Regions from separate parts of the Pseudomonas sp. H1_D05 genome, predicted to be linked through region 3. Evidence: predicted binding sites of a transcription regulator. Region 3 holds the regulator's gene; each other region holds the start of a gene.
The links. The regulator sigma-54, encoded in region 3, starts transcription at its own class of promoters, with help from an activator protein. The targets are predictions, from matches to a motif close to ANTGGCATNNANNTTGCTNT.

Region 1 (7,626 bases), 640 kb from region 3:
AAGGTGGTGTGGCCTGGATGGCTGTCACACTCGATCAGGCCCTGGTGCTGGCTGATGATGTTCTGGGTAATGGCCAGGCCGAGTCCGGTACCGTCCGGGCGTCCGCTGACCATGGGAAAGAAAATGGTTTCCTGAAGTTCCGCCGGGATCCCCGGGCCGTTGTCGATGATTTCGATCTTGGTCACCAGACGATGGCGGACGTGGCCGATGGTGAACTGGCGCATGGTCCGGGTACGCAGGCTGATGCGGCCAAGGCGCAATTCGTTCTGGCTGCTGATCGCTTGCATCGCGTTGCGTACGATGTTCAACACGGCCTGAATCATTTGTTCGCGGTCGATCAGCACGTCGGGGATGCTTGGGTCGTAATCACGCACCAAGGTGATGCAGCCCCGGCTTTCCGCTTCGACCAGTTGGCAGACGCGCTCCAGCACTTCATGAACGTTGCACATCGCCAGCGACGGCAACTTGTTCGAGCCGAGCATGCGGTCGACCAGATTGCGCAGGCGGTCGGCTTCTTCAATGATCACGTTGGTGTAGTCGCGCAGGCTTTCTTCCGGCAGTTCGCGGGCCAGCAATTGCGCAGCGCCACGGATGCCGCCGAGCGGATTTTTGATCTCGTGGGCGAGACCACGCACCAGCATTTTGCTGGTTTCCTGTTTCGACAGTTGCGCCTCTTCCTTGGTGATCCGCAGCAGGCGGTCACGCGGGTGGACTTCCAGCAGCAACATCGTGGCGCCGTTGCTGAGGATCGGCGTCACCGCGTAATCCACGGTCAGCGTCTGGCCGGTCAGTGCGGTGAGCATCGCTTCGCGCTTGGTGAACGGGTGCGCCTGCTCTACCGCTTGGCGCAACGAATTCAGCGCTTCGGTCGATTCTGTGAACAGCTCGCTGATGAATTGCCCATGGCTACGCTGCCCGCTGATGGCGAGCAGCATCTCCGCCGCCGGGTTCATGTACTCGAGGCGCAATTCGGCGTCGAGCAGGATGGTGGCGGTGGTCAGGTTGTCGAGCAGCAAACGGTGGATTGCGTCGCTAATAGTCATCGGAGCCTCTTTTGGGGGCGGAGCGTGCGCAACAAGCAAGCGTCGGTGAACGGAAAATGCAAAAACCAAACCAAGGCTCCGAAAAGAAGCGTTCGTCGCCTGAAACAGGCGTTTGACGCTCGTTTGAGTGGCAGGGTGCCAGCTCGAACGGGAAGTTTCGAACCAAAATGGGTTGGAATGTGAGTACGGTGCAGTCTGTTGCACCAATATAGTGCGCAAAGCTGGGCGGAGTTAGAAGAAACGCAGGAAGGGGTTTTTCGGCTCGGGCGGTTTGTCTTTCAGCGGGCATTCCGGGCGCACGCCGTAGTCGTCGGCGACGCAGGGTTTGACTTGGCGTTTCTGCGCTAGGGAAATGCGTAGCATGTGGAAGGGCTGGTTGGCGGTGCGTTCGACGGTACGTCCTTCCATGTCGAGGATTTCAACCGAGAGATTGTGGCTGCCACGGTCGATGTTGCTGAGCGGGAAGACCGGGCTCAGGCCGGGCTCGCCGGTGGCTTGGCCATCCAGTAGCAGTCGATAACGATGACCTTTTTGCAGACCCGGTTCGCTGGTGACGCTGACGATGATTTCGCCGGCGCTGCTGCGAATCGTTGCATCGGGTTCAGGTACCAGAATGCGCAGCATGTCGTAGTGGAAGGGTGGTTGCTCTGGGGTTTTTTTTGCAGTTGTGACTGGCACGGCGACGGTGGGGTTTGCGGACATGCGATTGCTGTTCGCGATCGGTACGCGCTTGGCATTGCCACGCGGCTGGTCGGTGTAGACGCGATTGCCTTGGGCATCGATATAAGTGAACACCTCAGCCGATGCTTGCAGCGCGAGCAGCGCCAGCACCGCGATCAGCCACGCACGAATCATGGCTTGTGCACCCGCTGTACGCTGAGAGGGACTGGCGCGCTCTGCTGGATGACCGTCTGCCCGTCAATCACCTGCACCGCTAGACGATGTTCGCCGCGATCAACGTTCACCAATTGCAGGATCGGCACGTTGCTCGGCTGGCCGTAAGGCTCATCGTCCAATACCAGCCTTAACTGATGCGGCGGTCGAAGGCGTGGCTTGATCAGCACATTGACGGTGAAGGTGCCGTTGTTCGCGCGCAATGCTTCTTCGGTGGGCAGTCCGGCGAGTTCAAGAATGTCGTAGGCGTTGCGCGCAGGTTCACGGTTGTCGGTTTCGGGCGCGGGTGGTGCGCTGGGCGCCTGCGGCTCGACCCGATTGAGCGGCGGCAATTCCACCGGTTGTGCCTGCACGCCGTCCGGCGAGTGATCGCTGTACACCGTGTGGCCGTTGGCATCGGTGTATTTGTAGATCTGCGCGGCGGCGGGCAGGGCGATCATCAGCAATAGAATGTAGAGAAAGGTGCGACCCATGAAATCGACCGGGATTGAAAGCGATGGGGTGCAGCATAGGACAGGTGTGGCGGTTGGCCCAACCCTGCACACATCCAGAGATCATTCATACACCACAATTGATCGTTCCCACGCTCTGCGTGGGTACGCCTCAAGGGACGCTCCGCGTCCAGTGACGCGGAGCGTCACGGGCTGCATTCCCACGCGGAGCGTGGGAACGATCAGCATCACGTCATAAATCGCGGGCAATAAAAAAGGCCTCCCGAAGGAGGCCTCTTTCACTCACGCCACTTAACGCAGCGCTACCGGATCAGCAGCTGTAGTACAGCTCATATTCCAGTGGGTGTACGAAGGTGCGAACCTTGATTTCTTCTTCCGATTTCAGCGCGATGTAAGCGTCGATGAAGTCGTCGGAGAACACGCCGCCCTTGGTCAGGAACGCGCGGCCCTTGTCCAGCTCTTCCAGGGCTTCTTTCAGGCTACCGCAAACTTGCGGGATCTCTTTCGCCTCTTCAGGCGGCAGGTCGTACAGGTTTTTGTCAGCTGCGTCGCCTGGGTGGATCTTGTTCTGGATACCGTCCAGACCGGCCATCAGCAGAGCTGCGAAGGCCAGGTACGGGTTGGCAGCCGGATCCGGGAAGCGTGCTTCGATACGGCGGGCTTTCGGGCTCGACACGTAAGGAATACGGATCGAAGCGGAACGGTTGCGGGCCGAGTAGGCCAGCATTACCGGAGCTTCGAAGCCCGGTACCAGACGCTTGTAGGAGTTGGTCGCCGGGTTGGTGAAGCCGTTCAGGGCCTTACCGTGTTTGATGATGCCGCCGATGAAGTACAGAGCGGTATCGGACAGACCGGCATAGCCTTCACCGGCGAAGGTGTTCTTGCCGTCTTTCCAGATCGACATGTGTACGTGCATGCCCGAACCGTTGTCGCCGTACAGTGGCTTCGGCATGAAGGTCGCGGTGCGGCCGTAAGCGTCAGCAACGTTGTGCACAACGTACTTCAGGGTTTGGGTTTCGTCGGCTTTCTTCACCAGGGTGTTGAACTTGACGCCGATTTCGTTCTGGCCGGCAGTCGCCACTTCGTGGTGGTGAACTTCGACGGTCAGGCCCATTTCTTCCAGTGCGTTGCACATGGAGGTACGGATTTCGTGGTCGTGGTCGAACGGCGGAACCGGGAAGTAGCCGCCTTTGACGCCTGGACGGTGACCTTTGTTGCCGCCTTCGATGTCCTGGTCGGACATCCACGAACCTTGCTCGGAGTAGATCTTGAACATCGAGCCGGAGATGTCCGACTTGAATTTCACCGAGTCAAAGATGAAGAACTCAGGCTCCGGACCGGCGAACACGGTGTCACCGATACCGGTGGCTTTCAGGTGTTCTTCGGCACGCTTGGCGATCGCACGTGGGTCGCGGTCGTAGCCTTGCATGCTCGAAGGTTCGATGATGTCGCACACCAGGATCAGGGTGGCGTCTTCGGTGAACGGGTCGAGAACGGCAGTTTCGTCAACCGGCATCAGGATCATGTCGGAGGCTTCGATGCCTTTCCAGCCAGCAATGGAGGAACCGTCGAACATCTTGCCGACTTCGAAGAAGTCTTCATCCAGCGCATCGCGAGCCGGCATGGTCACGTGGTGCTGAGTGCCTTTGGTGTCCGTGAAGCGCAGATCAATCCACTTGACGTCATGATCTTTGATGAGTTGAACCGTCTTCGACATATGTCCTCCGGGTGGCTTCGGGCTTGGTAGTGGATGCCCTTGAATTTGGGTGATGCCGGCGCGAATACTCTGCCAAGGCAACCTGCCTCACAAGGGAGCAAATTGCATGCCAGTGCCCCAGCATGGGTTTTTTGCCCCAAATTCACGCTTATAAAGGTGCAAAGCACCTGATTGTGAAAATTCTCGCCCTCTAATGTAGCGTCCTGAGTCAGAAATGACCTGTTTTGGTGCGTGCAAAACCTTCTGCACATTAACTGGTTAAACCTTGAGCAATTTCCGCTATAATCCGCGCCCCCCTTTTTCGGCTGGCCGTTCGCGCGCTGTTTTCATGAAACTAATCGTAAAAGTCTTCCCCGAGATCACCATCAAAAGCCGACCTGTCCGGACGAAGTTCATCCGCCAGTTGGCCAAGAACATCCGCACCGTGCTCCGTGACCTGGACCCGGCCGTGGTGGTGAACGGTGTGTGGGACAATCTCGAGCTGGAAACCCGCGTTACCGACCCCAAAGCCTTGAAAGAGATGGGTGAGCGCCTGACCTGCATGCCGGGCATCGCGCACTTTCTGCAGATCGACGAGTACCCGCTGGGCGACTTCGACGACATCACCGAGAAGTGCAAACAGCACTACGGCGATGCACTGGCCGGGAAGATTTTCTCGGTGCGCTGCAAGCGCGCGGGCAAGCACACCTTCAGCTCGATGGACGTCGAAAAATACGTCGGCAGCAAGCTGCGCCGTGAGTGCGGTGCCGCTGGTATCGACCTGAAAGCACCGGAAATCGAAGTCCGCATCGAAGTTCGCGACAAACGGTTGTTTGTCATTCACAGCCAGCACAACGGCATCGGCGGTTACCCGCTCGGTGCGTTGGAGCAGACGCTGGTATTGATGTCCGGCGGCTTTGACTCAACCGTTGCGGCGTACCAGATCATTCGTCGCGGCCTGATGACGCACTTCTGCTTCTTCAATCTGGGCGGTCGTGCCCATGAATTGGGCGTGATGGAAGTCGCGCATTTCATCTGGAAGAAGTACGGCAGCTCGCAACGCGTGCTATTTGTCAGTGTTCCGTTCGAAGAAGTGTTGGGCGAAATTCTCGGCAAAGTCGATAACAGTCATATGGGCGTCGTATTGAAGCGTATGATGTTGCGCGCGGCTTCCAACATCGCCGATCGCCTGCACATCGAAGCGCTGGTCACCGGCGAGGCGATCTCCCAGGTGTCGAGCCAGACCCTGCCGAATCTGTCGGTGATCGACTGCGTGACCGACAAACTGGTCCTGCGTCCGCTGATCGTGGCGCACAAGCAGGACATCATCGACACGGCCAATGAGATCGGCACCGCCGATTTCGCCCGGCACATGCCGGAGTACTGCGGGGTCATTTCGGTCAATCCGAAGACGGCCGCCAAACGCGGTCGCGTTGAGCACGAAGAGAAAGAATTCGACATGGCGGTGCTCGAGCGTGCGCTCGAAAACGCCAAACTGGTGCCGATCGATCGGGTGATCGACGAATTGGGCCAGGACGTACAGATTGAAGAAGTCAGCGAAGCACTGGCCGGTCAGATCGTGATCGACATCCGTCACCCGGATGCCGCCGAGGATGAGCCGCTGGAACTCGCTGGCGTAGAAGTACAGACGATGCCGTTCTACGCAGTGAACGCTCGTTTCAAGGAGCTGGATCCGACTCGCCAGTACCTGCTGTATTGCGACAAAGGCGTGATGAGTCGCCTGCATGCTCACCATTTGCTCAGTGAGGGGCATGCCAATGTGCGCGTTTATCGACCGAGCTAAGTGCCCGGGGCTGTTTGCCTGTGGCCTGCGTCACCGGCCCCCCGACACCGCCGTCAAGCTGTAACGGCCATGCCGGACACTACTGCTAATCGCTGCCAAGACTTGTCAGCAAACCGAATCCTCTGATCGAGATACACAAGTGATCGAAAATCTACGCAACATCGCCATCATTGCCCACGTTGACCATGGTAAGACCACCCTGGTAGACAAACTCCTGCGTCAATCCGGCACCCTGGAGCGCAACGAGCTCAACGACGAGCGCGTGATGGACTCCAACGACCAGGAAAAAGAGCGCGGTATTACCATTCTGGCGAAAAACACCGCCATCAACTGGAACGGCTACCACATCAACATCGTGGACACCCCGGGCCACGCCGACTTCGGCGGCGAAGTTGAACGTGTAATGTCGATGGTTGACTCCGTTCTGCTGCTGGTTGACGCTCAAGACGGCCCTATGCCGCAAACCCGTTTCGTGACCAAGAAGGCTTTCGAAGCCGGCCTGCGTCCAATCGTGGTAATCAACAAGGTTGACCGTCCAGGCGCGCGTCCGGACTGGGTTCTGGATCAGATCTTCGACCTGTTCGACAACCTCGGTGCTACCGAAGAACAACTGGACTTCCAGGTTGTTTACGCCTCGGCCCTGAACGGCATTGCCGGTCTGGATCACACCGCCATGGCTGAAGACATGACCCCGCTGTACCAAGCGGTAGTCGACCACGTTCCGCCTCCGGCCGTTGACCGTGACGGCGCGTTCCAGATGCAGATCTCCGCTCTGGACTACAACAGCTTCCTGGGTGTTATCGGTGTTGGCCGTATCGCTCGTGGCCGCGTCAAGCCGAACACCCCGGTTGTGGCGATCGGTGCCGACGGCAAGCGCCGTAACGGCCGTATCCTGAAACTGATGGGTCACCACGGTCTGCACCGCATCGACGTTGAAGAAGCTGCAGCAGGCGATATCGTTTGCATCAGCGGTATGGACTCGCTGTTCATCTCCGACACCCTGTGCCACCCGGACACTGTCGAGGCGATGAAGCCTCTGACCGTTGACGAGCCAACCGTTTCGATGACCTTCCAGGTAAACGACTCGCCATTCTGCGGTAAAGAAGGCAAGTTCGTGACGTCCCGCAACATCAAGGACCGTCTGGACAAAGAGCTGCTGTACAACGTTGCACTGCGCGTTGAAGAAGGCGACACCGCTGACAAGTTCAAGGTTTCCGGCCGTGGTGAGCTGCACCTCTCGGTACTGATCGAAACCATGCGTCGCGAAGGCTTCGAGCTGGCCCTGGGCCGTCCTGAAGTGATCATTCGTGAAGTGAACGGCGTTAAACAAGAACCGTTCGAAAACGTGACCATCGACATCCCTGAAGAAGCTCAGGGCAAGGTCATGGAAGAGATGGGTCTGCGTAAAGGCGACCTGAGCAACATGGTGCCGGATGGCAAGGGCCGTGTTCGTCTGGAGTACAACATCCCTGCTCGCGGTCTGATCGGTTTCCGTAACCAGTTCCTGACCCTGACCAACGGTGCTGGCATCCTGACCTCGATCTTCGATCGCTACGACACCGTCAAGTCGGGCCACATGTCCGGCCGTCAGAACGGCGTTCTGGTTTCGGTTGAAACCGGCAAGGCACTGACCTACTCGCTGGAAACCCTGCAGGCTCGTGGCAAGCTGTTCGTAGAACACGGCCAGGAGATCTACAACGGTCAAATCGTTGGTCAGAACAGCCGCGACAACGACCT
Region 2 (7,626 bases), 950 kb from region 3:
TCTGCCGCCAGACGCTGTGCCGGTCGACCGTTGGCACCGGGCAACTGCGCAAGAATCTGATCGATCTCCTCGGTGCAGGCACGCAGTGAACGCGGTACATCGGCGCGCAACAACAGCAACTCGGCAACATGCCGGGCGCCCGGCGCATCGCGGTAGATTTCGGTGTAGGCCTCGAATGACGACAGCGCGCGCAGCAAGGCGCTCCATTGGTAGTAGGCGTGGGCCGTACCATCGCTGACTGCTTCAGCCTGATCGCCCGCCATTTCATAGCGGGCATCGAGCAATCGCAGGGTGTTGTCCGCGCGTTCGATGAACGTACCGAGGCGAATGAAACGAAACGCATCATTACGCATGATCGTGCCGTACGACGCACCACGAAACAGGTGCGAACGCTCCTTGATCCATTCGCAGAAACGGCTCATGCCATAGCGACTGAGGCCCTGTTCGGCGATGCCGCGAATTTCCAGCCACGTCGAATTGATGTTCTCCCACATGTCCGCCGTGATCCGCCCACGCACCGCATGGGCGCTGGCCCGAGCCGCGCCGAGGCAGCTGTAAATGCTCGCCGGGTTAGCCGCATCGAGGGCAAAAAAGTGCAGCAGACGCTCAGCATGCAGCGCGCCATGGCGCTCGAGGTAATCGTCGAGGGTACCGGTGATCAGCAGCGGCATGGCCAATTCGTGCAAACCGTCGCCGCGACCGTCCTGCGGCATCAGCGACAGCGAATAACTGATGTCGAGCATCCGGGCGAGGTTTTCCGCCCGCTCCAGGTAACGCGACATCCAATACAGATCCGAGGCAGTTCTACTTAACATGGCAAGATTCCTTCAATCCTCGACCACCCAGGTGTCCTTGGTTCCGCCACCCTGGGAGGAATTCACCACCAAGGAGCCTTCGCGCAGCGCCACACGGGTCAAACCGCCGGGAACCACCCGGGTTTCGCGCCCGGACAAGACAAACGGACGCAAGTCGATATGGCGCGGCGCGATGCCGTTTTCGACAAAGGTCGGACAGGTCGACAGCGACAGCGTCGGTTGCGCGATGTACGCGCGGGGTTTGGCTTTGATCCGTTCGCGGAAAGCATCGATTTCCGCTTTCGTCGATGCCGGCCCGACCAACATTCCGTAACCGCCTGAGCCTTGGGTTTCCTTGACCACCAGATCTGGAAGATTGGCCAGCACGTGAGAAAGTTCAGACGGGTTGCGGCATTGCCAGGTCGGTACGTTCTTCAAAATCGGCTCTTCGTCGAGGTAGAACCGGATCATGTCAGTAACGAACGGATACACCGATTTGTCGTCCGCTACGCCGGTGCCGATGGCGTTGGCCAGCACCACGTTGCCCGAGCGATAAGAGGACAGCAGCCCCGGCACACCGAGCATCGAGTCGGGGTTGAACGCCAGTGGATCGAGAAACGCGTCGTCGAGCCGACGGTAGATAACGTCCACCGCTTTCGGGCCGTCCGTAGTGCGCATGAAGACTTTGTCGTCGCGAACGAACAGATCCGCGCCCTCGACCAGTTCAACGCCCATTTCCCGCGCCAGGAATGCGTGCTCGAAGAACGCACTGTTGAAGCGCCCCGGCGTCAGCACCACCACGCTCGGGTCATCGATCGGACTTGAGCTTTTCAGGGTGTCGAGCAGCAGGTTCGGGTAGTGATCGATAGGGGCAATACGCTGGGCGGCGAACAGCTCCGGGAACAGGCGCATCATCATCTTGCGGTCTTCGAGCATGTAGCTGACGCCGCTCGGTGTTCGCAGGTTGTCTTCGAGCACGTAATAAGTGCCGTCGCCGTCGCGCACCAGATCGACGCCGGAGATGTGCGAATAGATATCGCGGTGCAGATCCAGGCCTTGCATCGCCAACTGATATTGCTCGTTGGCCAGCACCTGTTCGGCGGGAATGATCCCGGCCTTGATAATGCGCTGCTCGTGATAAAGGTCGGCGAGGAACATGTTCAACGCCTTGACCCGCTGGATGCAGCCGCGCTCAACGATTCGCCATTCACTGGCAGGAATGCTGCGCGGGATGGTGTCGAAAGGAATCAGGCGCTCGGTGCCCTGCTCGTCGCCATAGAGCGTGAACGTGATGCCGGCGCGATGGAACAGCAGATCGGCCTCGCGTCGCCGCTGGGCCAACAGCTCATCCGGCGTATCGGCCAGCCATCGGGCGAACTCCCGATAATGCGGGCGAACCTGGCCGCCGGCATCGTACATCTCATCAAAATAGGTGCGGATCATGCCGTACTCCTTGTCACCCGGACATACAGGCCTTCGCAAGGCCCGTGCCATCGGCATAAACGCTTTGATTTCAATCGGTTGGAAATACACGCCGCAAGCACCGCACCATTCCTGTGCGGCAAATGCCCCAACCGGATTGCCCCCGCTTCATTGCGACGCACTGCATCGCCTATCACCAGCATAGTCAGAGTTGATTTCACTGCCCGGCGCTGCCTGCGGATAATCCGCACATTCGCTGCAAATCTTCACCGGCCCCGGCGCCATGAAGCGGCCAGCTCAACTGATTGGGATCGCCTCGGCGGCCCGCCCCGCTGTAACCCTGACCGGTTTCCTCTCCTTATCGGTCTTCCCTTTTAGCCACCCTCTCCGGTGGCTTTTTTTTGCCTCGGTTTCTTGTTTCAGGGTTTTGCCACAGCGTTTTGCTTATGCCGGAAATGACAACGGCCAACCCGAAGGTCAGCCGTTGCTCAACAAATGAAACCAGAGATCAATTCAAACGGTGGCGGTTGCGCACCTCCTGTTTCACACCCCAGCCTTCGATAATGCCACCCAGAGGTTCAACCACGGCAGAGAATCCCTGCTCGAAGTCGCCGATATCGTCATATGTCGCGTACATCACTTTGCTCAATTCCAGCGCCCACGCACCGTCATCACGCAGGCTGACCTGGGCATTGATGGATTCACCGCGAAATTTGCCTGCCGCCCTGCGCGCCCGCTCCTCGTCCGGGAAAATCGCGTAGAACTCGATGGGATGGAATCGGGAAAAATCGAAACCGCCTTCTTTCATGCGGCGCAGAACATTGCTGCTGATGTCTTCTTGATAGGCTGTGCTCATGAATCGTCCCCCTCGCATAGATGGATAGACTTTCCGTATTCCCGCCCCGGGCCTTTGGCCAAAGTACGACGGCAACGTGGTTGCACGCGGGAACAAGCATGTAGCTGACAAGACCAGACCTTAGCGATCCGTTCGCTGATCTCGCTTGCAGAGTAGCCCCAAGATAGAGCTGCTGCCAAGGCCTGGTTTCAAGAGATGACAGGAACTGTCAGACGGGTGTGATGCTGCGGATTTCGATGCTGTTCTGGGTTTTCAGGTTTTTCACGCCCGCATCGGCGGTGCGCCCCTCCAGATCGTTGAGATCCAGTTCGGCGGCGACGGGCAGAAGCCGTGCCTTGATCAATCGAGCGGCCTCATCGTCGCTGGGGCATTCCGCGCGCTCGAACACCTCATCGACAATTTCACCATGATCGTCCACGAAAGTGACTTTCCACTTTTGCATCGGTGCCTCCTCGATCAAACCCGCAAATGGGCTTACACCTATCTCGACTTTAGACGCAGAGGGTTGGTTCAAAAGGATTACAGCGGGGGAAGATGAAAAAAACGACATCTATCGTGTGGAGCAAACAAATGTGGGAGCGAGCCTGCTCGCGAAAGGGCCTGTCCAGTCGACATATTCTTTGACTGACCTGACGCCTTCGCGAGCAAGCTCGCTCCCACAGGGGAGTTGCAGTGTTCTTTTAGTCGTTGCTTGGCTTGTTGATCGCCTGCAGCACGTATTGCGGCAAGGCGAACGCGCCGATATGGATTTCAGGGTTGTAGTAGCGGGTGACGATGCCGCTGCCGATGAAGCGCTGTTGCAGGGTTTCACGGCTCAGTTTGCGGTACGCCGGATTGGTCGAGCCCCAGGCGAAAGTCATCGAGCCACCGATGTAGGTAGGAACGGCCGCCTGGTAGAAGTGCCAGTCCGGGAACAGGCTGTTGAGGCGACCGGCAGTGGTTTTTACTTCGTCGATCTGCATGAACGGTGTGCCGTTCTGGGTCACGAGGATGCCGCCCTCGTTCAGGCAGCGATGGCAGGCCTGATAGAAGTTCTCCGAGAACAGCACTTCGCCCGGGCCGATCGGGTCGGTGGAATCGGAGATGATCACGTCGAATTTTTCCGTGGTGGTGGCGACGAAACGCATGCCGTCGTCAATCACCAGGTTCAGGCGTGGATCGTCGTAGGCGCCGCTGGAGTGGTTCGGCAGGAACTCTTTGCACATATCGACCACGGTGCCGTCGATCTCGACCATGGTGATGTACTCGACACCGGCGTGCTTGGTCACTTCACGGAGCATGCCGCCGTCACCGCCACCAATGATCAGCACGCGCTTGACGCTGCCGTGGGCGAGGATTGGCACGTGGGTGAGCATTTCGTGGTAGATGAATTCGTCGGCTTCGGTGGTCTGGATCACGCCGTCCAGCGCCATGACCCGGCCCATGCGCGGGTTCTGGAAAATCACCAGGTGCTGGTGTTCGGTGCGCACTTCGTGCAGCAGTTTTTCCATGCGAAAGCGCTGACCGTAGCCCTCGTAGAGGGTTTCCAGGTACTCGCTGGTTTTGGTGACGGTCATGGTCAAGTGCTCCGATGAATGCGCGGGCGCCAATCGTGGGGGCGATTGCCCGGGAAAGGCGCGCATTCTACGTTGCCGAAGATGACAGGTAGAACCTCCCTTCATCAGCAAATCGCAATCCCTTGTAGGAGTGAGCCTGCTCGCGATAGCGGTTTTTCAGTCACTGACTCATTGACTGGAGGATAGCTATCGCGAGCAGGCTCACTCCTACAGGGTATTGCGGTGTTCTCGGGATCAGCGTCAGATCCGCACGTTGCCCCGGGGTCCGGCAATCGCCCAGATGATCAGGCCCAGCACTGGCAGGAGGATGATCAGCAGCACCCAGACGATTTTCATCCCGGTGGTGGCGCCGCTTTTCAGCACATTGATGATGGCCCAGATGTCGAGGGCGAGGATGATCAGACCGATCAGACCGTTGAACGTGGAACCCATGGTGTCGCTCCAGAATAGTGGCATGCACTTTTAGGATAGACGGTCGCGCGCAGGGTTCCCTTTTAATGCTATCTCGCTCAGACGTGCACAGCGATCTTCAGCGCTTCGAGCGATGGCGCAGCGGCGATACCGACTTCGGCGCACAGCTCCAGCACCCGTGGCACGTCGTTGCCGTAGACCAGCACCACCTGCAGTTCGTCGTCGAGCAACTGGCTGAAGTTCATCAGTGTGTAACCGCCGTTTTCCTTGTTCAGGCTGCTCATCTGCACTTGGATGCGGTTAAGGGCGGTAAGTGCTTCGGTCTTGGCCAGTTGCTTGGGCTTGAGGTTGAAATCCACGCCCGGGCCGAACGAGGCAACGATCTGCGCGAACAGGTCAACGTAGGTGTCGGCCTCGAACAGCACGGTTTCCGGCAGGCTGCCGACCACGACCCATTCGCCCAACGCAATCGGGAATGTGTCGTCGTAGTTGATGTCCGGGTTGGCTGCCAGAAAGGCACCCGCATCGGCGTAAGCTTGCGCGGCTTCGTCAGCCACTTTCAGGATCTCGTCCTCGCCCATGCAGCCGGAGCTGATTTTGCTGATGAGTTCGACGAGTGCGGCTTTCATGAGGGCGGATCCTGTGGCGAAGGTGAATTTCGAGGGCGCGGAGGATAGCGCACAAAGCAAAAGATCGCAGCCTCGGCAGCGCCTACGCTCAGCGCTCATCCACGGAATGGCAGGCCAACGCGTTCAATGGAGGAGCTAGCGCAGGCTGCGATCTTTTGAGGCCCGTCAGGCCAGCAGTTTTTCCAACTGAGCGGTGGTATCAACCGCCCCCATCGTGCGGGCCGCATCCAGCGCCGTCACGCCATTGGCGTCCTTGGCTTGCGCATTGGCCCCCTTGCTGATCAGGTAATCAACGATTTCAACGCGGTTGAACATCGCCGCCATCATCAGCGCCGTACGACCATCAAACGACGAGCCTTCAATCTCTGCGCCCGCTTCGACCAGCGCCTTGACCACCGGCAGATCGCCTTTGAACGCGGCGCCGGCAATCGGGCTCTGGCCGTTGCCATTGCGCATTTCCGGGTCGGCCTTGTGTTTAAGCAACACCTGCACCGCATCCAGATGGCCGTAATAGCTGGCCAACATCAACAACGTGTCACCCTTGCTGTTCTTCAGGTTGACTGGCAAACCGGCCGTGACCAGGCGATCAAGCATCTCGGCATCACCGTCGCGCGCCTTGTTGAAAACCTGCTCGGTGAATTCGGCAGCTTCTTCAGGGGTCATCTGGCGGCTTTGGTCGGACATGGGGCAACTCCACTTTCGGTCAATCGGAAAGCCGACAGTTTCCCGAGCGAGGCGCTGGCTGTCACCCCCTTTTTCTCAAGTCGAGCCATAGCCAGATTCAATAACGATGCTTGCCCTGATGAATTTCTGCCAACACTTCATCGGTGACCCGAACGTAAGTCTGCGTGCCGGGCAGCCATGCGAAGATCGGGTCATCCCCCGTCTGGCCGGGGTCGAAGCCTTCGTTCTTGAGTCGGGTTTTCTGGTATTTGAAGGTGCCGGTGGTCTCCATCTTGACCTTCACTCGCAGGAACAATGGCACGGCATAGGCTGGCATGCGCTCCCGGGCAAAAGTCAGCAACTCGGCGAAATCCAGCGTCGCAAGGGATTCCGCTGGCGTGATCGCCGCCATACCGGCGCGGCCGTTGGTATGGCAGATCTCCACGCCATAAGCCACCGCCTCGGAAATCTGCGGGTGTTGCAGCAGAAGATTTTCGACTTCGGTGGTCGAGACGTTTTCGCCCTTCCAGCGATAGGTGTCGCCGAGGCGATCGACAAATTGAGCGTGGCCGAAGCCGATGTTGCGCAGCAGGTCGCCGGTGTTGAAAAAACGATCGCCTTTGCTAAACACGTCCTGCAACACGACCTTGGCGGTTTTCTGTGGATCGGTGTAGCCGTCCAGTGGGGCTTTTTCGTCGATCCGCGCCAACAGTAGACCCTGCTCGCCTTTGCCGACCTTGCGCATGAATCCGTCAGGACTGCGGATTGGCTCACCGCTGTGATGGTCGTAGGCGACCAATTCCCAGGCCATCAGGGAGAAACCGATGGTGTTGTCGAAATTGAGAATGTTAGTGAATCCGATGTTGCCGTCGCTCGCCGCGTACAGCTCACAGATGTGCTCGACGGCGAAACGTGTCTTGAACTCGGCCCAGGCGCCGGGGCGCAAGCCGTTGCCAATCATCTTGCGCACATCGTGACGGCTATCATCGGCGCTGGCCGGTTGATCGACCAGATAACGGCATAGCTCGCCGACGTAACCGATGGTCGTCGCGCGGTAGCGGCGCACGTCGCTCCAGAACTGACTGGCGCTGAACTTGCGGCGGATCGCGAAACCCGAAGCACCGTTCACCGCCGAACCCCAGCACACGCAAAGACCGGTGGCGTGGTACAGCGGCAAGGTGCAATAGACGACGTCGTCAGGGCTCATATTGAGAGCGATCATGCCGAAACTGGCGGAGCTGCGCATCCAGCGACCGTGCTTGAACACCCCGGCCTTGGGCAGGCCGGTGGTGCCG
Region 3 (7,626 bases):
GTCATGGCGACATGGGCATGATCACTCGTGACGATGTGATTCTGGCCCTGTCGAACTCCGGCTCGACCAATGAAATCGTAACCCTGCTGCCGTTGATCAAACGTCTGGGCATCCAGCTGATCAGCGTCACCGGCAACCCGCAATCGCCGCTGGCCAAGGCTGCCGAGGTCAATCTCAATGTTCATGTCGAGCATGAAGCCTGCCCGCTGAACCTGGCACCGACCTCGTCGACGACCGCAGCACTGGTCATGGGCGATGCGCTGGCCGTGGCACTGCTGGAAGCACGCGGCTTCACCGCCGAAGATTTCGCTTTCTCGCACCCGGGTGGCGCCCTCGGCCGTCGCCTGCTGCTGAAAGTGGAAAACGTCATGCACGCCGGACAAGAGTTGCCGCAAGTCCAACGCGGCACGCTGCTCAAGGACGCACTGATGGAAATGACCCGTAAAGGTCTGGGCATGACCGTCATCCTTGAAACCGACGGTAAACTCGCCGGGATCTTCACCGACGGCGACTTGCGCCGCACGCTGGATCGCAGCATCGACATCCGCAGCGCCACCATCGACCAGGTAATGACGGCCCACGGCAAGACTGCCCGCCCGGAAATGCTGGCCGCCGAAGCCCTGAAAATCATGGAAGATCACCGAATCAACGCATTGGTAGTCGTAGACGAGGAAGATCGCCCGGTCGGCGCCTTCAACCTCTCCGACCTGCTGCGCGCAGGAGTCATGTAATGAGCAACGATCTGCTGCAACGCGGCAAAGCGATCAAACTGGCGGTTTTCGACGTCGACGGCGTCCTCACCGACGGGCGCCTGTACTTCCTTGAAGACGGCAGCGAGTTCAAGACCTTCAACACCCTCGACGGTCAAGGCATCAAAATGCTGATGAACGCCGGCGTGCAGACCGCTATCATCAGCGGCCGCAAGACACCCGTCGTTGAACGTCGAGCGAAAAACCTGGGGATTCCCCACCTGTTTCAGGGCCGTGAAGACAAACTGGTCGTGCTCGACGGCCTGCTTGCGCAACTGGGCCTAAGCTATGAAGAAGTCGCCTACCTCGGTGACGATCTGCCCGACCTGCCGGTGATTCGCCGGGTAGGCTTGGGCATGGCCGTGGCCAACGCTGCCGATTTCGTCCGCGAACACGCCCATGGCGTTACCCGCGCCCGTGGTGGCGAAGGCGCCGCCCGCGAATTCTGCGAATTGATCCTGCGCGCCCAGGGCCGCCTCGATGCGGCCAACGCCGCGTACCTGTGAGCCAAACCATGTTCAGCAAAAAATTTCGTAACTTCCTGCTGTTCGGCTGCATCGCTGCGATTTTCGCAGCGGTCGGCTATTGGAATATCAGCCCGGAACGCTTTCTCGACAAACCACCGGTCACCTCGGTTGAAACGCCTATCGACTGGTATGCAACCAACACGCATACCCTGCAATACCTGCCGGATGGCAAGGTGCAGTATGAGATGACGTCCGAAAAAGCCGAGCACGTGAAGGCAACCGACGTCACGCTCGTGACCAAACCCGACCTGAACATGTATCGCGGAACAGAATTTCCGTGGCACGTTACCAGTGAGCGCGGTGAAGTGAACTCAGGCGGCACCGAAGTCGAACTGATCGACTCGGTACGCGTTGCGCGCACCGATGAAAAGAAGCGTGACATCCTGATCACGTCCACTCGCATGACCGTGTTCCCGCAGCAGGAATATGCGCAGACCGAGCAACCCGTTAGAATCGACGGCGCTGGCGGTGTATCGACTGGCGTTGGAATGAAAGCGTACCTGAAGGAAAGCAGGATACACCTGCTATCGAACGTAAGAGGACAGTATGAGGCTCGTTAAAACCCTCCCTATTTTGCTCAGTCTGGGCGCAGCACTGGGAAGCGTGAGCGCCTGGGCTCTGCCGAACGATCAGCAGCAACCTATCCGCATTCAGGCCGACGACGCCCAACTGGACGACAAGAACGGCATCGCCACCTATAAAGGTGATGTGATCATCACCCAAGGTTCGATGATCGTTAAAGGCAACACCGTCACCATGACTCGCGCGCCGAATGGAGATATCGACGTGGTGACCTCCGTGGGCAACCTGGCTTATTTCGAGCAGTTGCAAACCCAGGGGGACACCAAACCGGTTCAAGGCTACGGCGTGACGATTCAATACCATGCCCAGCAAAACCGCGTCGTGCTGATCGACAAGGCCAAGGTCGTCGACAAAGACGGCAACGTCACTCAGGGCGAGAAAATCGTCTACGACACCGTGAAGAAACTGGCCAGCGCTGGTCGCGCTACCGGCAGCAAGGTCACCGAAACGCGTCCGCGCATCGACATGGTGATCCAGCCGAAGAAGAAAACCGACGAGAAAACCCAGTAATGGCAACTCTGAAAGCTCAGCACCTGGCCAAGGCCTATAAAAGCCGCCAGGTCGTGCGTGACGTCAGCCTGTCGATCGACAGCGGCCAGATCGTCGGCCTGCTCGGCCCGAACGGTGCCGGCAAGACCACGTGCTTCTACATGATCGTCGGCCTGGTACAGGCCGATCAGGGTCGCGTGCTGATCGACGATCTGGACGTCAGCCACCAGCCGATGCACGGTCGCGCCAAGGCCGGTATCGGCTATCTGCCGCAAGAAGCGTCGATCTTCCGAAAACTGTCGGTGGCCGACAACATCATGGCCATCCTCGAGACCCGTCAGGAGCTCGACAAGGCCGGCCGTCGCAAGGAGCTGGAAAGCCTGCTGCAGGAATTCCACATCAGCCACATCCGCGACAACCTTGGCATGAGCCTGTCCGGTGGTGAACGTCGCCGGGTGGAAATCGCTCGCGCGCTGGCAACGGCACCGAAATTCATCCTGCTCGACGAACCGTTCGCCGGTGTCGATCCGATCTCGGTCGGCGACATCAAGCAGATCATCCACCACCTCAAGGCCAAGGGCATCGGTGTATTGATCACCGACCACAACGTCCGTGAGACGCTGGACATCTGCGAAACCGCTTACATCGTCAACGATGGTCAACTGATCGCCGAAGGCGATGCAGAAACCATCCTGGCCAACGATCTGGTCAAGGAAGTGTATCTGGGCCACGAGTTCCGCTTGTAAGCGTAACAGTGCCCGGTGCGCCGCCCGGGCGCTGTATCGATTCAAGCAGGAATTAATACGCTTTAATTGTTACAGCGCTCTAGGCAAACACTTCAGTTTCAGGCATATAATTTGCTTAAGTTTGGCGCCCCGGCGCCCTGTAGTGGATGGCGCATAGCGCCGGCGAATAAGGTGTTAAGCCCCTGCCATGAAACCATCGCTAGTCTTGAGAATGGGCCAGCAGCTGACGATGACACCGCAGCTGCAACAGGCCATCCGCCTGCTCCAATTGTCGACCCTGGATCTGCAACAGGAAATCCAGGAGGCTCTGGAATCCAATCCGATGCTCGAACGCCAGGAAGAAGGCGAAGACTTCGACAATTCCGACCCTATGGCCGACAACGCCGAACAGAAGCCCAACACCGAGATCCAGGAACCCTCGTATCAGGAAACCGCGCCGACGGTGGACAACCTGGAGGAAGGTGACTGGAGCGAGCGTATCCCCAACGAACTGCCGGTCGATACCGCCTGGGAAGACGTCTATCAGACCAGCGCCAGCAGCCTGCCCAGCAGCGATGACGACGAATGGGACTTCACCACCCGCACGTCCGCCGGCGAGAGCCTGCAAAGCCACCTGCTGTGGCAACTGAACCTGGCACCGATGTCCGACACCGATCGCCTGATCGCCGTCACCCTGATCGATTGCATCAACAATCAGGGCTACCTGGACGAAACCCTCGAAGAAATCCTCGAGGCGTTCGATCCGGAACTCGACATCGAACTCGATGAAATCGAAGCCGTCCTGCACCGCATTCAGCAATTCGAACCTGCTGGTATCGGCGCGCGCAACCTTAGTGAATGCCTGCTGCTGCAATTGCGTCAGCTACCCGCCAAGACGCCTTGGCTGGCTGAAGCGAAACGTTTGGTCAGCGATTACATCGACCTGCTCGGCAGCCGCGATTACAGCCAGTTGATGCGCCGCATGAAGCTCAAGGAAGACGAGCTGCGCCAGGTCATCGAACTGGTGCAAAGCCTCAATCCGCGCCCTGGCTCGCAAATCGAATCCACTGAAGCCGAATACGTTGTCCCTGACGTCATCGTGCGCAAGGACAACGAGCGCTGGCTGGTCGAGCTGAATCAGGAATCGGTGCCGCGTCTGCGCGTCAACGCCCAGTACGCCGGTTTCGTCCGCCGTGCCGACACCAGCGCCGACAACACCTTCATGCGCAATCAGTTGCAGGAAGCCCGCTGGTTCATCAAGAGCCTGCAGAGCCGCAACGAAACCCTGATGAAAGTAGCCACCCAGATCGTCGAGCATCAGCGCGGTTTTCTGGAGTACGGCGACGAGGCCATGAAACCGTTGGTTCTGCACGACATCGCTGAAGCGGTCGGCATGCACGAATCGACCATTTCCCGGGTGACCACACAGAAATTCATGCATACCCCGCGCGGTATTTATGAACTGAAATACTTTTTCTCCAGCCACGTCAGCACCTCCGAAGGCGGCGAATGCTCGTCCACGGCGATCCGCGCGATCATCAAAAAACTGGTTGCCGCGGAAAATCAGAAAAAGCCGTTGAGTGACAGCAAGATCGCTGGTTTACTGGAGGCACAAGGCATTCAGGTGGCTCGCCGCACCGTCGCCAAGTACCGCGAATCCCTCGGGATCGCGCCTTCGAGCGAACGCAAGCGGTTGATGTAAGCCACGTTACAGCGTTCCAGTGGCAGGCTATCCAGCCTGCCGCTTTATGCACTGGCAACGAAGGAGAAGCTGTATGCAAGTCAACATCAGTGGACACCAACTGGAAGTGACCCAACCTCTGCGTTCCTACATCGAGGAAAAACTCCAACGACTGGAGCGCCATTTCGACAAGATCACCAACGTGCAAGTCACGATGTGCGTCGAAAAGCTGAAGCAGAAAATCGAAGCCACCTTGCATATTCCCGGCGGAGAAGTGGTTGCCAATGCCGAGCATGACGACATGTATGCCGCCATTGACCTGCTGACCGACAAGCTGGATCGCCAACTCAAAAAGCATAAGGAAAAGACCCAAAGCCTCCTCCAGGGCGCGACCGGTCGATAACCCCCCATTCCATGATCCGACTTGAAAGTATCCTGACCCCCGGCCGTTCCCTCGTGAACGTGCCGGGCGGCAGTAAAAAGAAAGCCCTCGAACAAATTGCCAACCTGATCGCCCGCGAAGTGGCGGATCTGGAGATGCAAGATGTCTACGAGGCACTGATTGCCCGTGAAAAACTCGGTTCCACCGGTTTTGGTAACGGCATCGCCATTCCCCATTGCCGCCTCAAGGGTTGCACAGCACCGATCAGTGCGCTGATGCACCTTGATGCTCCGATTGATTTCGACGCCATTGACGGCGCACCGGTTGACCTGCTGTTTGTTTTGCTGGTCCCGGAGGCTGCCACCGATGCGCACCTGGAGCTGCTGCGCCAGATCGCCAGCATGCTCGATCGCAAGGAAGTGCGTGAAAAACTGCGCAGCGCTCCAAGCAATGAAGCGTTGTATCAGGTTGTCCTGGACGAGCAGAACGGGCACTAATCATGCGCTTGATCATCGTCAGTGGCCGTTCCGGCTCGGGTAAAAGTACGGCTCTGGATGTCCTTGAGGACAACGGCTATTACTGCATCGACAACCTGCCCGCAGGCTTGCTGCCGGAACTGGCCGAACGCGCGCTGATTCACACGGAACTGGCGCAGCCGCTGGTAGCCGTGTCCATCGATGCGCGCAACCTGCCGAGCCACCTGACACGCTTTCCCGAACTGCTTGAAGATGTCCGGGCCAAACACATCCAGTGCGACGTCCTGTATCTGGACGCCGACGAAGAAACCCTGCTCAAGCGTTTCTCCGAAACCCGCCGTCGTCACCCGCTGAGCAACGCCAACCGCTCACTGGCCGAGGCGATCCAGGATGAAACCGCCCTGCTCGGCCCGATTGCCGACCTCGCGGACCTGAAGATCAACACCACCAATTTGAACCTGTACCAGTTGCGCGACTCCATCAAGCTGCGTCTGCTGAACCAGCCGGAGCCGGGGACCGCATTTCTGGTCGAGTCCTTCGGCTTCAAACGCGGCATGCCGGTGGATGCGGATCTGGTGTTCGATGTGCGCTGCCTGCCCAATCCGTACTGGAAGCCGGAACTGCGCGCGCAATCGGGTCTCGATGCGCCGGTGGCTGAATACCTGGCGGCACAGCCGGAGGTCGAAGAAATGTTTCAGGACATCTTCACCTACCTGCACAAGTGGCTGCCGCGCTTCGCCGCGAGCAACCGCGCTTACGTCACCATTGCCATTGGCTGCACCGGCGGGCATCACCGCTCCGTCTACCTGACCGAACGTCTGGGTCAGGCCCTGCAGAAAACCCTGAAGAACGTCCAGGTTCGCCACCGCGACCTCACTTAAAGGATTCACACCGCGATGCCTGCTCTGGAAATCGAAATCATCAACAAGCTGGGCCTGCATGCCCGCGCATCGGCCAAGTTTGTCGGGGTGGCCGGGCAGTATCCGGATTGCACGATCAGAGTGGGCCGTACACCAGAGACCACGGTTGATGGCAAAAGCATCATGGCGATGATGATGCTAGCGGCTGGCAAGGGCACCAAGATCTATCTGAGCACCGAAGGGCATCAGGAACAGGAAGCGCTGGATGCGCTGGTGGCGTTGATCAACAACTACTTCGACGAAGGCGGCTGACAGCCAAAGTCAAAAGATCGCAGCCTGCTGCAGCGCCTGCATTGGAATGCGTTCCCTGCAGGAACTGCCGCAGGCTGCGATCTTTTACCCTGCTTCAACCCAACGCCGTATCCATCACCATCATCAGACAAAACCCGATCAACAGGCCAAGACCGGCCAGTTTGTCATGACCATTGCGTCGCGACTCGGGAATCACTTCATGGGTCACCACCAGCAACATCGCCCCCGCCGCCAGAGCTAGTCCTAATGGCAACAACACCTGCGCCAGACTGACCAGCCACGCACATAACAACGCAAACACCGGTTCGACCAGACCTGACGCCGCACCGATCAGGAACGCCCTGACCCGCGACATCCCCGCCCCGGCCAACACCAACGCGATCACCAGACCTTCCGGGACATCCTGCAAAGCGATACCCATGGCCAGGCTGTCCGCATCCGGCATGCCGCCGCCAGCAGAAACGCCGACAGCCATGCCTTCAGGGATGTTATGGGCAATGATGGCGAACACGAACAGCCAGATCCGTGGTGGAATCACCGGATGCTCGACGGTGCCGACGAGCATTTCCGGGGACGCGCCGGAAACCTTGCGATCGACCAGATACAGCCCGAACGCACCCAGCATGATGCCGAAGCAGGTCAGGCCGCTGGCACCCCACGGTGTCAGTCCGAGGCTTTCGGCGGCAGCAATGCCCGGCACGATCAGCGAAAACGCCGTCGCCGCCAGCATCACCCCGGCACCAAAACCCAGCAAGGTATCACTGAGTGTCTGCGGCATCCGCCGAATCACCAGCACTGGCATAGCCCCGAGCGCCGTGCAGAGGGCGCAGATCGCGCCGCCCT
Region 4 (7,626 bases), 700 kb from region 3:
GCGGCCTTGGCCTTGGCTTCTTCCTGCTTGGCCGCGGACGCGGCAGCAGCCTCGCCCGGCGCCATCGGTTTGTTCTTCGACATCTGGCGCATCAGCACGTCAGCCAGACCGATACCACCGCCCTCGCGAGACATGGAAACGGCCAACTGCTGGTCGTACATTTCCTGATACTGCTTGGCCGCTGGCGTGTTGAGCGGATTGTCCTGGCCCAGCGCTTCAGTGGCCGAGCGCATCGACTTGAGCATTTCGCCAAGGAACAGCGATTCGAACTCCTGCGCCACTTTGCGCATGTTCGCATCGCTGTTCTTGTCGCCGACCTTGAGTTGGTTCAGACGATTGAGGTCCGAGTAGGAACCCGAATCGCTGCTGCTGACCATACCGCTATTGCGCATATCCATGATGGTCGGCCTCAGATCACGATCAGGTCGGCTTGCAACGCGCCGGCCTGCTTCAAGGCTTCGAGGATCGCCATCAAGTCACCCGGTGCCGCGCCGACCTGGTTCACCGCACGGACGATTTCGTCGAGGGTGGTGCCCGGGCCGAACTTGAACATCGGTTTGGCTTCCTGCTCGGCATTCACCCGCGAGCGCGGCACAACAGCGGTCTGGCCATTGGACAGAGGGCCGGGCTGGCTGACGATCGGGTCTTCAGTGATGGTCACGGTCAGGCTGCCGTGGGTCACGGCGGCTGGCGACACTTTCACGTTCTGGCCGATGACGATGGTGCCGGTACGCGAGTTGATAATGACTTTCGCCACCGCCTGACCCGGGTCGACTTCGAGGTTTTCCAGGATCGACAGGTAGTCGACGCGCTGGCTCGGATCGAGCGGCGCAGTGACACGGATCGAACCGCCGTCGATGGCTTGCGCAACGCCAGGGCCAAGCATGTCGTTGATCTTGTCGACGATACGTTTGGCCGTGGTGAAGTCGGAACGGTTGAGGTTCAGCGTCAGGCTGTTGCCCTGGTTGAAACCGCTCGGCACCGAACGTTCTACCGACGCACCGCCGGGGATACGACCGGCCGACGGAACGTTGACGGTGATCTTCGAACCGTCACGCCCTTCGGCATCAAAACCGCCGACCACCAGGTTGCCCTGAGCGATGGCGTAAACGTTGCCGTCGATACCCTTGAGCGGGGTCAGCAACAAGGTGCCGCCGCGCAGGCTCTTGGAGTTACCGATCGAGGACACGGTGATGTCGACCTGCTGACCCGGTTTGGCAAACGCCGGCAGATCGGCACTCACCGACACCGCCGCGACGTTTTTCAACTGCACGTTGCCCGATCCCGGCGGCACTTTGATGCCGAACTGCGAGAGCATGTTGTTGAAGGTCTGCAGGGTGAACGGGGTTTGCGTCGTCTGGTCACCGGTGCCGTTAAGCCCGACCACCAGGCCGTAACCGATCAACTGGTTGGAACGCACGCCGGAAATGCTGGCGATATCTTTCAGCCGCTCGGCGTGGGCAGCAAAGGCTGCGGACATCAGCGCCGCAGCGAGCATGAGGCTCTTGAAATTCAAAGTCGCCACCTAGAAAGGGAACAGCGGGCTGAGGAAGAAACGGTCGAACCAGCCTGGCTGACTCGCATCGGCAAACGAGCCGGTGCCCGAGTAGGTGATGCGCGCATCGGCGACACGAGTCGACGACACGGTGTTGTCAGTGGCGATGTCATCGGCACGCACCAGACCGGCAATCCGCACCAGCTCATCACCGGTGTTGAGGGTCATCCACTTCTCACCGCGCACAGCAATGATGCCGTTGGGCAAGACGTCGGCCACAGTCACGGTGACCGAACCGGTCAGGGTGTTGCCCTGCGCGGCCTTGCTGTCGCCCTTGGTGGCGCGGTCGCCGCTGTAGCCAACGTCCAGACTCAGATCGTTACCGCCCAACGGGTTGTTGGTGGTACCGCTGCCGCCGAACAACGAGGTCAGACCGATACCGGTCTTGCTGTTCTTGGCCACTTGCGAGTTGGCGTTCTTGCTCGCCTGGGTCTTCTCGTTCAGGGTGATGGTGATGATGTCACCGACCCGGAAGGCCTTGCGGTCGCTGTACAGGTTCTGCTCGAAGCCGGCCTGATAGATCGAGCCGTTATTGGCGGCAGCCGGCAGCGGCGTGCGCGGCAACACCGGGGCGTAGTAAGGGTCATTGGGCTTGGGCGTCGGAGCGACGCAGCCCGCGAGCGAGACGACCCCACTCAATGCCAGAACAGATACAAAGCGATTCATGACCCTACCTCACGGTGTTGCAGGCGACCTCATGGCCGCCTCATAGACTTGATTACAGATTCTGCGTTACGAACGAGAGCATCTGGTCGGCGGTGGAGATCACCTTGGAGTTCATCTCGTACGCGCGCTGAGTGGTGATCATGTTGACCATCTCTTCAACGGTGCTGACGTTGGACGTTTCCAGGGTGTTCTGCAGCATGGTGCCAAAACCGTTCAGGCCCGGCGTGCCGACTTGCGGGGCACCCGATGCAGCGGTTTCGAGGAACAGGTTGTTGCCCACCGCTTGCAGACCGGCCGGGTTGATGAAGTCGGCGGTTTGCAGGTTGCCGATCACTTGCGCTGCCGGGTTGCCGGCGATGGTTACCGACACAGTGCCGTCACGGCCGACGGTGAAGGTCTGGGCATCGTTCGGAATGACGATGGCCGGTTCCAGAGCGAAACCGCTGGCGTTGACGATCTGGCCGTTGGAATCGAGGTGGAAGGTACCGTCACGGGTGTAGGACGTGGTGCCGTCCGGCTGCAGGATCTGGAAGAAACCGCGACCGTCGATGGCCATGTCCAGCGGCTGCTCGGTGGTTTGCAGGCTGCCGGCGGTGAAGTTTTTCTGGGTGCCGACGATACGCACACCGGTACCCACTTGCAGACCCGACGGCAGTTCGCTGTCCTGAGTCGACTGGGCACCAGGCTGACGCTTGATCTGATAGAGCAGGTCCTGGAACTCGGCACGGTCACGTTTGAAACCCGTGGTCGACACGTTCGCCAGGTTGTTGGAAATGGTGGTCAGGTTGGTGTCCTGGGCGGACAGACCGGTTTTGGCAACCCATAGAGCCGGAAGCATTCGATTCTCCTCGTGCGCCTGTTTTTCGGCGCGACGTTCTGATAATTAGCTGATCTGCAAGACCCGAGCCATGGCCTGGTCGTCGTCTTTGGCGGTGTTCATCATCTTGACGTGCAACTCGAACTGCTTGGCCAGGGCCAGCACCGAGGTCATCTCTTCAACGGCGTTGACGTTGCTCGACTCGAGGAAACCCGACACCAGTTTGACGTTGGCATCAGCCGGCGCAGGCTGGCCGTCCTTGGTGTAGATCGAGCCGTCGAGGCCCTTGTTCATGTTCTTGATGTCCGGGTTGACCAGCTTGATCCGGTCGACCTCCGCCATGACACGCGGGCCTTCGCCCATCGCACGAATACTGATGGTGCCGTCTTCACCGACTTCGATCTGCTGCTCGGGCGGCACGGCGATCGGACCGCCATTGCCCATCACCGGCATACCGTTGCCGGCGCGCAATACGCCGAGGGCGTCGACGTTGAGGCTGCCGGTGCGCACGTAGCTTTCGCCGCCGTTCGGGTTCTGCACCGCGATCCAGCCATTGCCGGTGACGGCGACGTCGAGGTCACGACCGGTCTGCACCAGCGAGCCCGGGGTGAAGTCGGTGGCGGGCCGTTCGCTCATGGCAAACGCACGCGCCGGAAAGCTGTCACCGAACACCGGCATCGAACGCGCCTGCTCCAGGTCGCGCTGAAAGCCGTTGGTGGAGATGTTCGCCAGGTTGTTGGCATGAGCCTTCTGCGCCAGTGCGTTCTGGCTGGCGCCGGTCATTGCCACATAAAGGTACTTGTCCACACTCTTTCCTCTGCATGCCGGACGTTTGCCGCCCACCGCTGTACTGCTGAGCCATAAGCAATTTGCAGACCAACTTTTTTCTGGCGGGCAAAGGCCCGGTAAACAAAGGACTTGGGGGATAGCGAGGGGAAATTTGAAATGTATCGAAGTCGAAAAACCGGCGGTGTTATGCCGCTTGGCGGCAAAGGATCAAAAGATGATCGTTCCCACGCTCCGCGTGGGAATGCCTCAATGGACGCTCTGCGTCCGCTTTGGGACGCGGAGCGTCCCGGGCTGCATTCCCACGCAGAGCGTGGGAACGATCATGCTACGATCATGCTTGAGCTATGAATCGGTTTTACCGACTTCATACTCGCGCAGTTTATTGGCAATGGTGGTGTGCGAAACCCCCAGCCGCTTACCCAATTGCCGACTGCTCGGATGCTCGGAATACAACCGCTCCAGCACCGCTTTTTCGAATCGCCCGACAATCTCGTCCAACCCGCCTTCCAGCGAGAAATCGCCAAGCGGCTGACGCACGCCGTAATCCGGCAGACGAATATGTTCGGCCTTCACCGTGCCGCCATCGCACAGCGAAACTGCCTGAAACAAAACGTTCTCCAGTTGCCGCACGTTGCCCGGCCAGTGGTAATGACTGAGGCGATCCATCGCCGCCGGCGCCAGTTTCGGCAGTGTGCAACCGATCTGCCGACTGGCCTGATCGAGGAAGTGCTCGACCAGCGGCGTCAACCCGTCGAGGCATTCGCGCAACGGCGGGATGTGCAGGGAGAGCACGTTCAAGCGGTGGTACAAATCCTGGCGAAACTCTCCGCGCGCGCACAACTCCGACAAGTCGACCTGCGTCGCACAGATGACCCGCACATCCAGGTAAACCTCTTCATCACTGCCGACCCGGCGGAAGCAACCGTCCTGCAAAAAGCGCAGCAACTTCACTTGAAGACGCGGGCTCATCTCACCGACACCGTCAAGAAACAGCGTGCCGCCCGCCGTCAATTCCAGCAGCCCGAGCTTGCCTTCGGCGCGTGCACCTTCGAACGCGCCCGGGCCGTAACCGAACAACTCAGTCTCGGCCATCGACTCCGGCAGGCCTGCGCAGTTGAGCGCCATCAACGGCGACTGCCCACGCGGACTGGCGAGGTGACAGGCGCGCGCAAGCAATTCCTTGCCGGTACCGGTTTCGCCCTCAATTAATAGCGGAGCGTCGAGCGGCGCCATACGCCGTGCTTCGCGCACCACGGCGGCCATCACTTTCGAGCTCTGGAAGATGCTGTCGAAACCACGCAGTTCCTGCTTGCGCACGTTATAGATACGCTCGCCAACGCGGTCAGCGCGATGCAAGGTCAGCACCGCACCGGCCATGGCCTCACTGTCGTCGTGCTCCGATTGCAGCGGCGCGATGTCGGCCAGAAAGATGTCGCCCTTGACCTTGACCCGCATGCCGTTGATTCGCGATTTGTTGGCGCGCACCAGCTCTGGCAAATCGAAATCCTCGGCATAGCGCGACAGCGGAATCCCCGGCACTTCATCGACGCGCACACCGAGCAACTGCGCCGCCGCGCGGTTGGCCGCGACGATCGAGCCGCCCATGTCGATCGACAGCACCGGAAACTCCAGCGCGCCGAGCAGCGCATTCAACTCCATGTGCCGACGTTCGCTGGGCATCAGCCCAACCCGCTTGACGCCAAACACCCCGGCGATCGCCTCGAATTTCGGGCGCAACGCCTGGAACTGGATGTTGATCAGGTTCGGGCAATGCAGATAGATCGCGTTGCCATGCTCACCGCCGACCTCACCGCGCGCGACGTTGATCCCGTAGGCAACCAGCAGGTTGAGAATGTCGCGCAGGATGCCGATGCGGTTCTGGCAGTGGACTTTGATGCGCATATATAAGGCCCGACAAGATTGGGAGTTGAATACCGACCCTGTGGGAGCGAGCTTGCTCGCGAAGGCGTCAGCACATCCAGCATTGATGTGTCAGACCCAGCGCTTTCGCGAGCAAGCTCACTCCCACAGGTATTGCGGTGCGCCCGGAGCCCATTTTTCTGCCGAGGCACGCAGATAGTTGTCAAGATTATGTGACAGCCATCGGCCTTTTCAAACCCATGAATAGCCGCAAACGCGATATATCCGTCAAAGCGTAACGATTACTTTACAAATTCAGACGAATTTTCCTACGCGCATCGCGATCAACCTACTGCAAACCACATCGTTCTCAGGTAATTCTGAATCCATCGCTGGACATAACAAGAACGAATTCCCCTAGCAGGAGAGCAGTATGAAGCAGACGCAATACGTGGCCCGCGAGCCCGATGCGCAAGGTTTTATCGACTACCCCGCCGAAGAACATGCGGTGTGGAATACGCTGATCACTCGCCAACTGAAAGTGATTGAAGGGCGTGCCTGCCAGGAGTATCTGGACGGTATCGAAAAACTCGGTCTGCCCCACGACCGCATTCCGCAACTCGGCGAAATCAACAAAGTGCTTGGCGAGACCACCGGTTGGCAGGTCGCCCGCGTGCCGGCACTGATCCCCTTCCAGACCTTTTTTGAACTGCTGGCCAGCAAGCAATTTCCGGTGGCTACGTTCATTCGTACCCGCGAAGAGCTGGACTACCTGCAAGAGCCGGACATTTTCCACGAGATCTTTGGTCACTGCCCGCTGCTGACCAACCCGTGGTTCGCCGAATTCACCCACACCTACGGCAAACTTGGTTTGCAGGCGACCAAGGAAGAACGTGTTTATCTGGCGCGCCTGTACTGGATGACCATCGAGTTCGGCCTGGTCGACACCCCGCAAGGCAAACGCATTTACGGTGGCGGCATCCTGTCTTCACCAAAAGAAACCGTTTATTCGCTGTCGGACGAACCTGAGCATCAGGCGTTCGATCCGCTCGAAGCCATGCGCACGCCGTATCGCATCGACATCCTGCAACCGCTGTACTTTGTCCTGCCGAACCTCAAGCGTCTGTTCGACGTGGCCCATGAAGACATCATGGCCATGGTTCGCCAAGGCATGCAGCTGGGTCTGCACGCACCGAAGTTTCCGCCGAAACCGAAAGCCGCGTGAACCGCGACTTTTGCTGACAATTGAGCCTGTCCGTCGCCGCCACTTTGGTTTAGCGTGACGGCATTCACGGCTCAAACGTTTTAATAAAAAAAACACACTCGATTCAGGAATACACCATGTCCACTTTGAACCAAGCCCACTGCGAAGCCTGCCGCGCCGATGCGCCACAAGTCAGCGACGAAGAACTGCCGATCCTGATCAAGCAGATCCCTGACTGGAACATCGAAGTCCGCGACAGCATCATGCAGTTGGAGAAAGTTTTCCTGTTCAAGAATTTCAAGCACGCCCTGGCGTTCACCAACGCTGTCGGCGAGATTTCCGAGGCCGAAGGTCATCACCCGGGCCTGCTGACCGAATGGGGCAAAGTCACCGTGACCTGGTGGAGCCATTCGATCAAAGGCCTTCACCGCAACGACTTCATCATGGCTGCGCGCACTGACGAAGTGGCCAAGACCGCAGAAGGACGCAAGTAATGCACTTCGACGCCATCGGCCGGGTACCCGGCGACCCGATCCTCGGTTTGATGGAGGCGTATGCGCAGGACACCAACCCGCGCAAATTCGACCTGGGCGTTGGCGTCTACAAGGACGCTCAGGGCCTGACGCCAATCCCGGAGGCGGTGAAAATCGCCGAAGCGCGGCTGGTCGAAAGCCAGGACACCAAAACCTACATCGGCGGCCACGGTACCCCGTTGTTCGGCAAAGTCATCAATGA

Region 1: glnA (type I glutamate--ammonia ligase) is a predicted target of sigma-54. The motif match lies at 4,201-4,220, and genes of this name have one in related genera.
Region 2: AB4O11_RS17395 (circularly permuted type 2 ATP-grasp protein) is a predicted target of sigma-54. The motif match lies at 2,270-2,289, and genes of this name have one in related genera.
Region 4: AB4O11_RS16205 (flagellar basal body rod protein FlgF) is a predicted target of sigma-54. The motif match lies at 3,900-3,919, and genes of this name have one in related genera.

The regions. Positions count from the first base shown of each region.
Region 1 is NZ_CP162825.1:2,250,578-2,258,203, forward strand. It holds gene glnL (nitrogen regulation protein NR(II)) at 1-1,043, opposite strand, end outside; gene AB4O11_RS10255 (DUF4124 domain-containing protein) at 1,275-1,898, opposite strand; gene AB4O11_RS10260 (DUF4124 domain-containing protein) at 1,895-2,410, opposite strand; gene glnA (type I glutamate--ammonia ligase) at 2,700-4,106, opposite strand; gene thiI (tRNA uracil 4-sulfurtransferase ThiI) at 4,435-5,889, shown strand; gene typA (translational GTPase TypA) at 6,029-7,626, shown strand, end outside.
Region 2 is NZ_CP162825.1:3,837,190-3,844,815, reverse strand. It holds gene AB4O11_RS17400 (alpha-E domain-containing protein) at 1-815, opposite strand, end outside; gene AB4O11_RS17395 (circularly permuted type 2 ATP-grasp protein) at 828-2,237, opposite strand; gene AB4O11_RS17390 (ribonuclease E inhibitor RraB) at 2,725-3,072, opposite strand; gene AB4O11_RS17385 (hypothetical protein) at 3,281-3,514, opposite strand; gene speE (polyamine aminopropyltransferase) at 3,753-4,628, opposite strand; gene AB4O11_RS17375 (PLDc N-terminal domain-containing protein) at 4,869-5,060, opposite strand; gene AB4O11_RS17370 (hypothetical protein) at 5,138-5,668, opposite strand; gene AB4O11_RS17365 (ankyrin repeat domain-containing protein) at 5,834-6,352, opposite strand; gene AB4O11_RS17360 (long-chain-acyl-CoA synthetase) at 6,450-7,626, opposite strand, start outside.
Region 3 is NZ_CP162825.1:2,889,601-2,897,226, reverse strand. It holds gene AB4O11_RS12925 (KpsF/GutQ family sugar-phosphate isomerase) at 1-731, shown strand, start outside; gene AB4O11_RS12920 (KdsC family phosphatase) at 731-1,255, shown strand; gene lptC (LPS export ABC transporter periplasmic protein LptC) at 1,264-1,836, shown strand; gene lptA (lipopolysaccharide transport periplasmic protein LptA) at 1,823-2,368, shown strand; gene lptB (LPS export ABC transporter ATP-binding protein) at 2,368-3,093, shown strand; gene AB4O11_RS12900 (RNA polymerase factor sigma-54) at 3,281-4,774, shown strand; gene hpf (ribosome hibernation-promoting factor, HPF/YfiA family) at 4,848-5,156, shown strand; gene ptsN (PTS IIA-like nitrogen regulatory protein PtsN) at 5,168-5,632, shown strand; gene rapZ (RNase adapter RapZ) at 5,635-6,492, shown strand; gene AB4O11_RS12880 (HPr family phosphocarrier protein) at 6,508-6,783, shown strand; gene AB4O11_RS12875 (ZIP family metal transporter) at 6,878-7,626, opposite strand, start outside.
Region 4 is NZ_CP162825.1:3,587,780-3,595,405, reverse strand. It holds gene flgJ (flagellar assembly peptidoglycan hydrolase FlgJ) at 1-398, opposite strand, end outside; gene AB4O11_RS16220 (flagellar basal body P-ring protein FlgI) at 410-1,498, opposite strand; gene flgH (flagellar basal body L-ring protein FlgH) at 1,526-2,221, opposite strand; gene flgG (flagellar basal-body rod protein FlgG) at 2,274-3,059, opposite strand; gene AB4O11_RS16205 (flagellar basal body rod protein FlgF) at 3,105-3,845, opposite strand; gene AB4O11_RS16200 (sigma-54-dependent transcriptional regulator) at 4,170-5,729, opposite strand; gene phhA (phenylalanine 4-monooxygenase) at 6,121-6,912, shown strand; gene AB4O11_RS16190 (4a-hydroxytetrahydrobiopterin dehydratase) at 7,029-7,385, shown strand; gene AB4O11_RS16185 (amino acid aminotransferase) at 7,385-7,626, shown strand, end outside.